Linked DNA regions of Sporichthya brevicatena. The protein of the gene in region 1 interacts with the protein of each later gene in a pairwise test. Links are inferred from orthologs where the notes say so. Each region holds a gene or a part of one and is shown in the gene's direction. Other genes may lie near its edges.

The links. The genes of interacting proteins can lie anywhere in the genome.
Region 2: the proteins of rplL (region 1) and dnaE interact in binary tests that used the Escherichia coli proteins (3 or more experiments, as listed by UniProt). The link is inferred for Sporichthya brevicatena from one-to-one orthologs.

Annotation. Positions count from the first base shown.
Region 1 is NZ_BAAAHE010000010.1:39,907-44,804, forward strand. Bases 2,121-4,892 are described here. They hold rplL (50S ribosomal protein L7/L12), read left to right. Parts: upstream 2,121-3,197; coding sequence 3,198-3,587; downstream 3,588-4,892. Other genes in these bases: ABD401_RS07035 (SCO4651 family lipoprotein), read left to right, coding at 2,121-2,153; rplJ (50S ribosomal protein L10), read left to right, coding at 2,499-3,152; ABD401_RS07050 (ABC transporter ATP-binding protein), read left to right, coding at 3,703-4,665. Outside these bases: rplK (50S ribosomal protein L11), read left to right, coding at 1-101; rplA (50S ribosomal protein L1), read left to right, coding at 211-933; more of ABD401_RS07035, read left to right, coding at 1,077-2,120. UniProt on the Escherichia coli protein: The binding site for several of the GTPase factors involved in protein synthesis (IF-2, EF-Tu, EF-G and RF3). Is thus essential for accurate translation.
Region 2 is NZ_BAAAHE010000015.1:106,927-112,186, reverse strand. The notes cover bases 22-4,116. They hold dnaE (DNA polymerase III subunit alpha), read left to right. Parts: upstream 22-394; coding sequence 395-3,916; downstream 3,917-4,116. Other genes in these bases: ABD401_RS10515 (ATP-binding cassette domain-containing protein), read left to right, coding at 3,958-4,116; ABD401_RS10525 (RluA family pseudouridine synthase), read left to right, coding at 22-304. In the rest of the region: more of ABD401_RS10525, read left to right, coding at 1-21; more of ABD401_RS10515, read left to right, coding at 4,117-5,260. UniProt on the Escherichia coli protein: DNA polymerase III is a complex, multichain enzyme responsible for most of the replicative synthesis in bacteria. This DNA polymerase also exhibits 3' to 5' exonuclease activity. The alpha chain is the DNA polymerase catalytic subunit.

The DNA of each region.
Region 1 (4,898 bases):
CCGAGGCGAAGATGCCCGACCTGAACGCGAACGACCTCGACGCCGCGGAGAAGATCATCGCCGGCACCGCCCGTTCCATGGGCATCACCGTCGAGGCCTGAGCAGGACCCGGGCGCCAGCCCGTACGGACCAGCACCACCGCAGCACACCGATCCACGTGGGAGGGCCGCTGCAGCCCGTCGGTACCACGCCTTTTTCCCAGGAGAAGTCATGAAGCGCAGCAAGGCCTACAACAACGCCGCCCCGAAGGTGGACAAGGACAAGCTCTACGCCCCGCTGGACGCCGCGCGGCTGGCGAAGGAGACCTCCACCACCAAGTTCGACTCGACCGTCGAGGTCGCGTTCCGCCTCGGGGTCGACCCCCGCAAGGCCGACCAGATGGTCCGCGGCACCGTGAACCTGCCGCACGGCACCGGCAAGACCGCCCGCGTCCTGGTCCTCGCCAACGGTGACAAGGCCGCCGAGGCCACCGCCGCCGGCGCCGACTACGTCGGCTCGGACGACATGATCGAGCAGATCAGCAAGGGCTGGCTGGACTTCGACGCCGTCGTCGCCACCCCGGACCTGATGGGCAAGGTCGGCCGCCTCGGTCGCGTGCTCGGCCCGCGTGGCCTGATGCCGAACCCGAAGACCGGCACGGTCACGATGGACGTCGCCAAGGCCGTCAACGACATCAAGGGCGGCAAGATCGAGTTCCGCGTCGACAAGCACGCGAACCTGCACTTCATCATCGGCAAGACCTCGTTCTCCGACATTGCGCTGGTCGAGAACTACGCCGCCGCCCTGGACGAGGTGCTCCGGCTCAAGCCGTCCGCCGCCAAGGGCCGCTACCTGCGCAAGGCCGTCTTCTCCACCACGATGGGTCCGGCCATCCCGGTGGACCCGAACAAGGTCCGCAACCTCACGGAGGAGACGGTCGAGGAGACCGTCTGACCTGCGGTTGACCAGGGACTTTGCTCCCTGGATTCCGAAGCACGATCACGATTTGGCCCGGTGCGGAACGCCGCACCGGGCCTTGTCGTCTCAGGAGAGGCAGGCAGACTGGGCCTGCGTCCGACCTGGGAGATGACCGAAACGTGAGTGCGCGCCGTACCCACCGCTTCCGCGCCGCCGCCGTGTCCACGGCGGCCGTCCTCGCCTTCGCCGGCCTGGCCGGCTGCAACGGCTCGGACAGCGCCACCGACCGAGCCGCTGCCGAGCTCGAGTCGATGACGCCGGTGGCCGCGATCCAGAAGGTCGCGGACGCCGCGGCCAAGGACAGCGCCGCCTACACCTTCGAGGTCACCGGTTCCGGGGTCTCGGTGAAGGGCTCCGGCGCGTACCGCGGCGGCGACCGGCCCGCCGCGCGGATGGTCTTCGACTCGATGAAGATGATGGGCATCTCGGTCCCGGCCGGCACCGAGTTCCGCCTGGTCGACGACGTGATGTACCTGAAGATCACCAAGGGTGGTCTGATCCCGGGCCTCGGCACGGACGGCGGCTGGCTCTCCCTGCCGCTGGACGACGCGAAGTCCGAGGGCGCCGACATCGCCGGGATCGACCCGACGATGGCGAACCCGGTGGAGCAACTGCAGAAGATGCTCGACACCCAGGACGTCAGCAAGGTCGGCACCGAGACGATCGACGGCGTCAAGACCACGCACTACCGGGCGAAGATCAACCCCGAGGGCACCGGCACGGTGACCGAGAAGAAGTCCTCGACGCACTCGAACGAGCTCAGCCGCCAGCTGGAGGAGCAGCTCGAGAAGAGCATCAAGGACTCGATGGGCCTGTCCGAGCCCGTCACCGTGGACGCCTGGGTCGACGGCGACTACCGCGCCCGCAAGCTCGCAGTGACGCTGCCGATGGCCGGCGAGTTCAAGATGACGATGAAGTTCACCGACTTCGGCTCGGACGTGAAGGTCGACGTCCCGGCGGACGCGAAGAAGTTCGACGTCGGGGCCCTGCTGTCCGACGCGCTCGGCGGCAAGCTGGAGGACGCCTTCGGCGGGGACCTCGCGAAGCAGTTCGGGGAGGACTTCGACAAGCAGATCTCGGAGCAGCTGGAGCGCTCGCTGGGCGAGAACTTCTCCTCGGACCTGTCCGAGCAGTTCGCCGAGCGGCTCCGCGAGCAGATGGAACAGATGAGCTCCGGCGGCGGCCGCGCCAGCTGATCACACACCCACGAACGCACTGATCACCCGCTCGTCGCACGCTCGACGCACGCTCACAACACGCTTCTCGCACGCTGAGCAGGACCGGGGCCGCGGGGTCGTTTTGACCCGCGGCCCGTTCGGTCCGTACGCTGGCGGCAGCCAAAGACCGCAGGTTGTCATTTCGGTGACCGAAGGCCCCGTACTCCGGGCGGCCCGCGCAGGTGACGCCAGGTGATTCCACCTGGATGGGTAAGGGGGTTCGTCCTTCTGCCCGTGGGACTTCCGCGCCCCGGCCTGCGCCGGGGCGTTTCGTGTGTCCGGACCCGGAACGGACCTGCGGTCGCTCCCGAAGGAAGGAGGGCCATGGCCCGGCCCGACAAGGCATCCGCGGTGGCGGAGCTGACGGACGCGTTCCGCAACTCCAACGCGGCGGTGCTGACCGAGTACCGCGGTCTCACCGTGGCACAGCTCAAGGCTCTGCGGCGCAGCCTCTCCGGCAACGCCGAGTACCACGTCGTCAAGAACACCTTGACGAAGATCGCGGCCAAGGAGGCCGGGGTCGAGGCGTTCGAGTCCCTCCTCGCCGGTCCGTCCGCGATCGCGTTCGTCTCCGGCGACGCGGTCGAGGTCGCGAAGGGGCTGCGGGACTTCGCCAAGGCGAACCCGCTCCTCGTGATCAAGGGCGGCGTCCTGGACGGCAAGCCGCTGTCCGCCGCGGACGTCACCAAGCTCGCGGACCTGGAGTCCCGCGAGGTCCTGCTCGCCAAGCTCGCCGGGGCCATGACCGCCTCGCTGTCCCAGGCCGCGGCCCTGTTCCAGGCGCCGCTGTCGAAGACCGCGCGGACCGTCGAGGCCCTGCGTGCGCAGGTCGAGGCGACCGGTGGCCCTGCCGCCGCCGCCCCGGCCACCGAAGAACCCGCTGTCGAGGCGTCGGCCGAGGCCGTTGCCGAGAGCCCGGTCGCGACGGAAGACCCCGTCGCAGAGACCCCCGAGCCCGAGGCATCCGCCGAGAGCTAAACCCCCTTCAGACCCACGTTCGACCGAATGGAAGGACCGCCGATCATGGCGAAGCTCAGCACCGACGAACTGCTCGACGCGTTCAAGGAGATGACGCTGATCGAGCTCTCCGAGTTCGTGAAGCAGTTCGAGGAGACCTTCGGCGTCACCGCCGCCGCTCCGGTGGCCGTGGCCGCCGCGGCGCCGGCCGGTGGCGGCGGCGGCGACGCTGCCGCGGAGGAGCAGGACGAGTTCGACGTCGTCCTCGAGTCCGCCGGCGACAAGAAGATCCAGGTCATCAAGGAGGTGCGCGCGCTCACGAACCTCGGTCTCAAGGAGGCCAAGGACCTCGTCGACGGCACCCCCTCCAAGGTCCTGGAGAAGGTCAACAAGGAGACCGCGGAGAAGGCCAAGGCTGCCCTCGAGGGCGCCGGCGCCACCATCTCGCTGAAGTAGTTTCCGCACGTAGTTCTCCCGCACCACCAGTTCCACCGCGCGGGCGGTCGCCGATCTCGGCGGCCGCCCGTCGGCGTTCCCGGGCCGGCGCTCGCCGGGCCCTACACTCCCCGGCATGGGCGTCGAGATCGACATCCGGGGGCTCACCAAGAGCTTCGGGCGGCAGGTGATCTGGCGTGACGTGACGCTCACGCTGCCGGCGGGGGAGATCTCCGTCCTGCTCGGCCCGTCCGGGACCGGTAAGTCGGTGCTGCTCAAGACCCTGGTCGGGCTGCTGCGGCCGGACGCCGGCTCGATCGTGATCGAGGGCCAGGACATCTGCCGGCTCAAGGAGCGCGACCTCTACGAGGTCCGCAAGCTCTTCGGGGTGCTGTTCCAGGACGGCGCGCTGTTCGGCTCGATGAACCTCTACGACAACGTCGCGTTCCCGCTGCGGGAGCACACCCGCAAGTCCGAGTCCGAGATCCGCGCCGTCGTGCGGGAGAAGATGGACCTGGTCGGACTGGTGGGGGCCGAGGACAAGCTGCCGGGGGAGCTGTCCGGCGGCATGCGCAAGCGTGCCGGCCTGGCCCGGGCGTTGGTGCTGGACCCGAAGATCATTCTGTTCGACGAGCCGGACTCCGGCCTCGACCCGGTCCGCACGGCGTTCCTCAACCAGCTCATCGTCGACCTGAACCAGCGGATCGGCGCGACGATCCTCATCGTCACCCACGACATCAACACCGCCCGGACCGTCCCGGACAACATCGGCCTGCTCTACCACCGCCACCTGGCGATGTTCGGTCCGCGGGAGATGCTGCTGTCCTCCGAGGAGTCGGTCGTCCGGCAGTTCCTGAACGCTCAGCGGGTGGGTCCGATCGGCATGTCGGAGGAGAAGGACGCCGACGAACTGGCCGCCGAACGTGATACCGAACTCCCTCCGCTGCCCCCGATCCCGCTCCAGATGATGCCGAGCGACGGCGTTCCGCGGTCCCGGCAGCGGCCACCCGGGCAGTGGTGCGCGGAGAACGGGATCGTCCCGCCGGCGGGGTCCTTCGGCGGGTCCGACGTCGGGGCCGATCCCGCCGCAGCGCTCTGACCTGCAAGGACGCGTCCGGTGATCACGTCCGGTATTGTCCGAATCCGTCCAACTGCCCGGCCGCGACGCGTCCACACTGTTGGCCTGATCTCTTGACTGGGGCGCGCTGCGCCCTCATCCTTTCGGTGCGTTCGCGAGTTCTCGCGCTCGCGCGAGGGGCCCGCAGGCTTGACCTGCGGCTCTGGACAGCGGTTTGCCTTGAGGCTAAACTGCCCCCTTGCGCTGTCTGCCGT
Region 2 (5,260 bases), on another replicon or contig:
GGCGAGCGTCACGCACTACGACACGCTCGAGGCGTTCCGCGCCGCGAGCCTGCTGACGATCAAGCTCGAGACCGGCCGCACCCACCAGATCCGGGTGCACATGTCGGCGCTGCGGCATCCGTGCGCGGGCGACCTGACCTACGGCGCGGACCCGACCCTGGCCGAGCGCCTGGGTCTGGAGCGACAGTGGTTGCACGCGGTGTCGCTGGGGTTCGAGCACCCGGATTCCGGCGATTGGGTCGAGTTTTCCAGCGACTATCCGGACGACCTTGCGCGCGCCCTGCAGGTTGTCTCGGAGGGCTGACCACACACTGAGACGGGCGCTCGAGTTGTCAGTGGGGCGCCTTAGAGTGAGGCCCGATTCCGGGGAGGCGCAGCGGTGAGTTCGGCAGGCATGAACGACTCGTTCGTCCACCTGCACGTCCACACCGAGTACTCGATGCTCGACGGCGCGGCGCGCCTGGACGACCTCTTCCGCGGCTGCAACGAGATGGGCATGCCGGCCCTCGCGATGACCGACCACGGCAACGTGTTCGGCGCGTACGACTTCGTGAAGAAGGCGAACGAGGCCGGCATCAAGCCGATCGTCGGCATGGAGGCGTACCTCGCGCCGGGCACCCACCGCTCCGACCGCACCCGCGTGCGGTGGGCGGACGGCGGCGAGGACGACGTCTCCGGTTCCGGCTCGTACACGCACATGACGCTGCTGGCGACCGACAACGACTCGATGCACAACCTGTTCCGCATCTCGTCGCTGGCGAGCCTCGAAGGCTTCTTCTACAAGCCCCGCGCGGACCGCGAGCTGCTGCACCGCTACGGCAAGGGCCTGATCGCGACGACGGGCTGTCCGTCGGGCGAGATCCAGACCTGGCTGCGCATCGGCGACTACGAGAAGGCGCGCGCGTCGGCCGGAGAGTTCCAGGACATCTTCGGCAAGGAGAACTTCTTCTGCGAGCTGATGGACCACGGCATCGGCATCGAGAAGCGCGCGCACGACGGGCTGATGCGCCTGGCCAAGGACCTCAACCTGCCGCTGGTCGCGACCAACGACCTGCACTACGCCGCGGCCGAGGACGCGTCCGCGCACGAGGTGCTGCTCTGCGTGCAGTCCGGCAAGACCCTCGCGGACCCGAACCGCTTCAAGTTCGACGCGACCGACTTCTACCTCAAGAGCCCGGCCGAGATGCGCGAGCTCTGGCAGGGCCGCTACGGCCTGCGGGAGGCCTGCGACAACACGCTGCTCATCGCCGAGCGCTGCCAGATGTCGTTCTCCGCGCGCAACCTCATGCCGCGATTCCCGGTGCCCGAGGGGGAGACCGAGGAGACCTGGCTGCGCAAGGAGGTCGACCGCGGCCTGAACGAGCGCTTCCACGGCAACGTGCCCCAGACGCACCGGGATCAGGCGGCCTACGAGGTCGACATGATCATCAAGATGGGGTTCCCCGGCTACTTCCTCGTCACCGCCGACCTCGTGCGGTACGCGAAGGAGAACGGGATCCGCGTCGGTCCCGGTCGTGGGTCCGCGGCCGGTGCGCTGATCGCCTACGCGCTGGGCATCACCGAGCTCGACCCGCTCGCGCACGGCCTGATCTTCGAGCGGTTCCTCAACCCCGAGCGTGTGTCGATGCCCGACATCGACATGGACTTCGACGAACGTCGTCGCGCCGACATGATCCGCTACGCCACCGAGAAGTACGGCGAGGAGCGGGTCGCGCAGATCATCACCTACGGCACCATCAAGGCGAAGGCGGCGATCAAGGACGCCTCCCGCGTCCTCGGCTACCCGTTCGCGATGGGCGACCGCATCACCAAGGCGATGCCGCCGGCCGTCATGGGCAAGGACATCCCGCTGTCCGGGATCTTCGACCCCGACCACAAGCGCTACGCCGAGGCCGGCGAGTTCCGGGCGCTCTACGAGTCCGACCCGGACGTGAAGAAGGTCGTCGACACGGCCAAGGGTCTCGAGGGCCTGAAGCGGCAGTGGGGCGTGCACGCCGCGGGCGTCATCCTCTCGAGCGAGCCGCTGCTCGACGTCATCCCGATCCAGCGCCGCGAGCAGGACGGCGCGATCATCACGCAGTTCGACATGGGCGCCTGCGAGTCGCTCGGGCTGCTGAAGATGGACTTCCTGGGGTTGCGCAACCTCACGGTCCTCGACGACTGCCTGATCAACATCGAGTCCAACCGGGGCGAGAAGATCGTCCTCGAGGAACTCGAACTGACGGACCGTAAGGCGTACGAGCTGCTGGCCCGGGGCGACACCCTCGGCGTCTTCCAGCTCGACGGCGGGCCGATGCGTGCGCTGCTGCGCTCGATGGTCCCCGACAACTTCGAGGACATCTCCGCCGTCCTCGCGCTGTACCGGCCGGGTCCGATGGGCGCGAACGCGCACAACGACTACGCGGACCGCAAGAACGGCCGCAAGCCGGTGGTGCCGATCCACCCCGAGCTCGAAGAGCCGCTGGCCGACATCCTGGGCGACACCTACGGGTTGATCGTCTACCAGGAGCAGGTCATGGCGATCGCGCAGAAGCTCGCGGGCTACTCGCTCGGCGCCGCCGACCTGCTCCGTCGCGCGATGGGCAAGAAGAAGAAGGAGATCCTCGACAAGGAGTACATCCCGTTCTCGGAAGGGATGAAGAAGAACGGGTACTCCGAGGCGGCGATCAAGACCCTCTGGGACATCCTCGTCCCGTTCTCGGACTACGCGTTCAACAAGGCCCACACCGCCGGCTACGGCCTCGTCTCCTACTGGACCGCCTACCTCAAGGCGAACTACCCGCAGGAGTACATGGCGGCGCTGCTCACCTCGGTCAAGGACGACAAGGACAAGTCGGCCCTGTACCTCAACGAGTGCCGGCGCATGGGCATCAAGGTGCTGCCGCCGGACGTCAACGCCTCGGACGCGAACTTCACCCCGCGCGGCGAGGACATCCGCTTCGGCCTGACCGCGATCCGCAACGTCGGCGCGAACGTCGTGACCGGGATCGTCGAGGCGCGGACCGAGCAGGGCGCGTTCACCGACTTCGCCGACTTCCTGCGCAAGGTGCCGGCGCAGGTCTGCAACAAGAAGACCGTGGAGTCGCTGATCAAGGGCGGCGCGTTCGACTCGCTCGGGCACACCCGCCGTGGCCTGATCCACGCGCACGAGCGCGCGATCGACGCGATCATCGACATCAAGCGCAACGAGGCCATCGGCCAGGACTCGCTGTTCGGCGCGTTCGACGACGACGGCGACGCCACCGACACGTCCTTCGACATCGAGATCCCGACGGGGGAGTGGGACAAGCCGGCGCTGCTCGCGTACGAGCGCGAGATGCTCGGTCTCTACGTCTCGGACCACCCGTTGCTCGGCATCGAGAACGTCCTCGCCGCGGCGGCCGACTGCGCGATCACGACGCTGACCTCGAGCGAGGACCGCGCCGACGGGTCGATCGTCACGATCGCCGGCCTGATCACCGGCCTGGCGCGCAAGGTCACGAAGAAGGGCGACACCTGGGCGATCGCGACCGTCGAGGACCTCGGCGGCGCCATCGAGTGCATGTTCTTCCCGGGCTCGTACCAGCAGTTCGGCACGGTGCTCGCGACGGACACCGTCGTCGCGGTCAAGGGCCGCCTGCGCCGCAACGAGGACGAGATCTCGTTGATGGCCTCAGACCTGCAGATCCTCGACACGACGAAGTCCTCCAGCGGACCGGTCGTGGTCCGGCTGCCGGCGATGCGGTGCACGCCGCCGCTGGTCGAGCGGCTGAAGTCGGTCCTGGCCGACCACCCGGGCCAGAGCGAGGTCCACCTGCAACTCGACTCCCGGGCGCGGACGATCGTCATGCGGCTGGAGCGGGGCCCGTTCGTGGCCCCGTCCCCGGCGCTGTTCGGCGACCTGAAGGCCCTGCTCGGGCCGTCGTGCCTGGGATGACCCGGATGAGTTCACTCAGGGTGGCGAGGTAACGTCCCTCGGTGACCAGCCGGACCGTGACCGCGAGCAGGCTTCGCGGCCCGGCGACCTGGTGGTGTCTCGCCGGCGCCCTGCTCGCCTCGGTCGGCTTCGCCGTCGGCGCCTGGACGGCCGGCCGCCTCGCCGAGCGTCCCTCGGGTGGGCTGATCGTCCTGCTGGCCGTCTGCCTGATCGGGGCGGGCGTGCTCGACATGGTGGGGCGCGCGGTGTGGTCGACGGTCGTCGACCGCGCGGAGGGCCGACTGCGGGCCGATCTGCTCGCGGCCGCGCTGCACCAGCCGCTGCCGGCGCTCTCGGAGCAGGCGGTCGGGGAGGTCCTGGACCGCGTCGACGACGACACGCACCAGCTCGGTGAACTGCTGCGCGAGGTCGGCTGGGAGACCGGCCGGACGCTGCTCGCGGCGATCCCGATGTGGGTGGTCGCCGGCCTGACGTGGTGGCCGGCGTGGATCCTGTTCCCGGTCGTCGGACTGCTCGCCGCGGCCGTGGTCCGGCCGCTGACCGAGGCCGTCACGCGCGCCAAGGTGGCGGAGGAGATCGCCTGGACCGACCACGCCGCGGTGCTCGAGGAGGCCGTCGCGGCGCGGGACGACCTGCGCGCGAGCCGGGGCCAGGCGTTCGTGCTGCGGCGCTGCGCCGAGGCGTCCGCGGTCGTGCACCGGCGGGTCCGCACGACGGTGCGCCTGGCGTCGCGGCTCGGCCGACGGGCGGGGGTCGTGCTGCACCTGGTGCTCGCGGGCATCGCGGTCAGCGGCATCCTGCTCGTCGCGGCGGGTCGGCTCTCGACCGCCGCGCTCGTGACGCTGTACCTGGTCAGCATCTCCTTCGTCGGGCAGGTCGACGTCATCTGCCGCTACCTGCCCGACCTGCAGGCGGGTCTGGGGGCGCTGCGCCGGATCCGGACCCTGCTGGAGGCCGACAGTGAGCCCACCGGCGGGGCGCCGGTGCCGGCCGGTCCGCTGGACGTCCGGATCGAGCGGCTGCACTTCGCCTACCCGCAGGGGCCGTTCGCGCTCTCCGACGTCAGCCTGACGATCCCGGCGGGCCGGACGCTCGCGCTCGTCGGACGCACGGGATCGGGCAAGTCGACGCTCGTTGCGCTGCTGTCGCGCGCGATCGACCCGCCGCCGGGGTCGGTGTTCCTCGGCGGCGTCGACGTGCGGGACCTGGACCTCGACGACCTGCGGCGGACCGTGGGCGTCGCCGGGCAGCGCACGGAGATCCTGGTCGGGACGCTGGCCGAGAACATCGCGCTGTTCGCCGACGTCCCGCGCCCGGTCATCGAGCGCGCGGTCGACGAGCTCG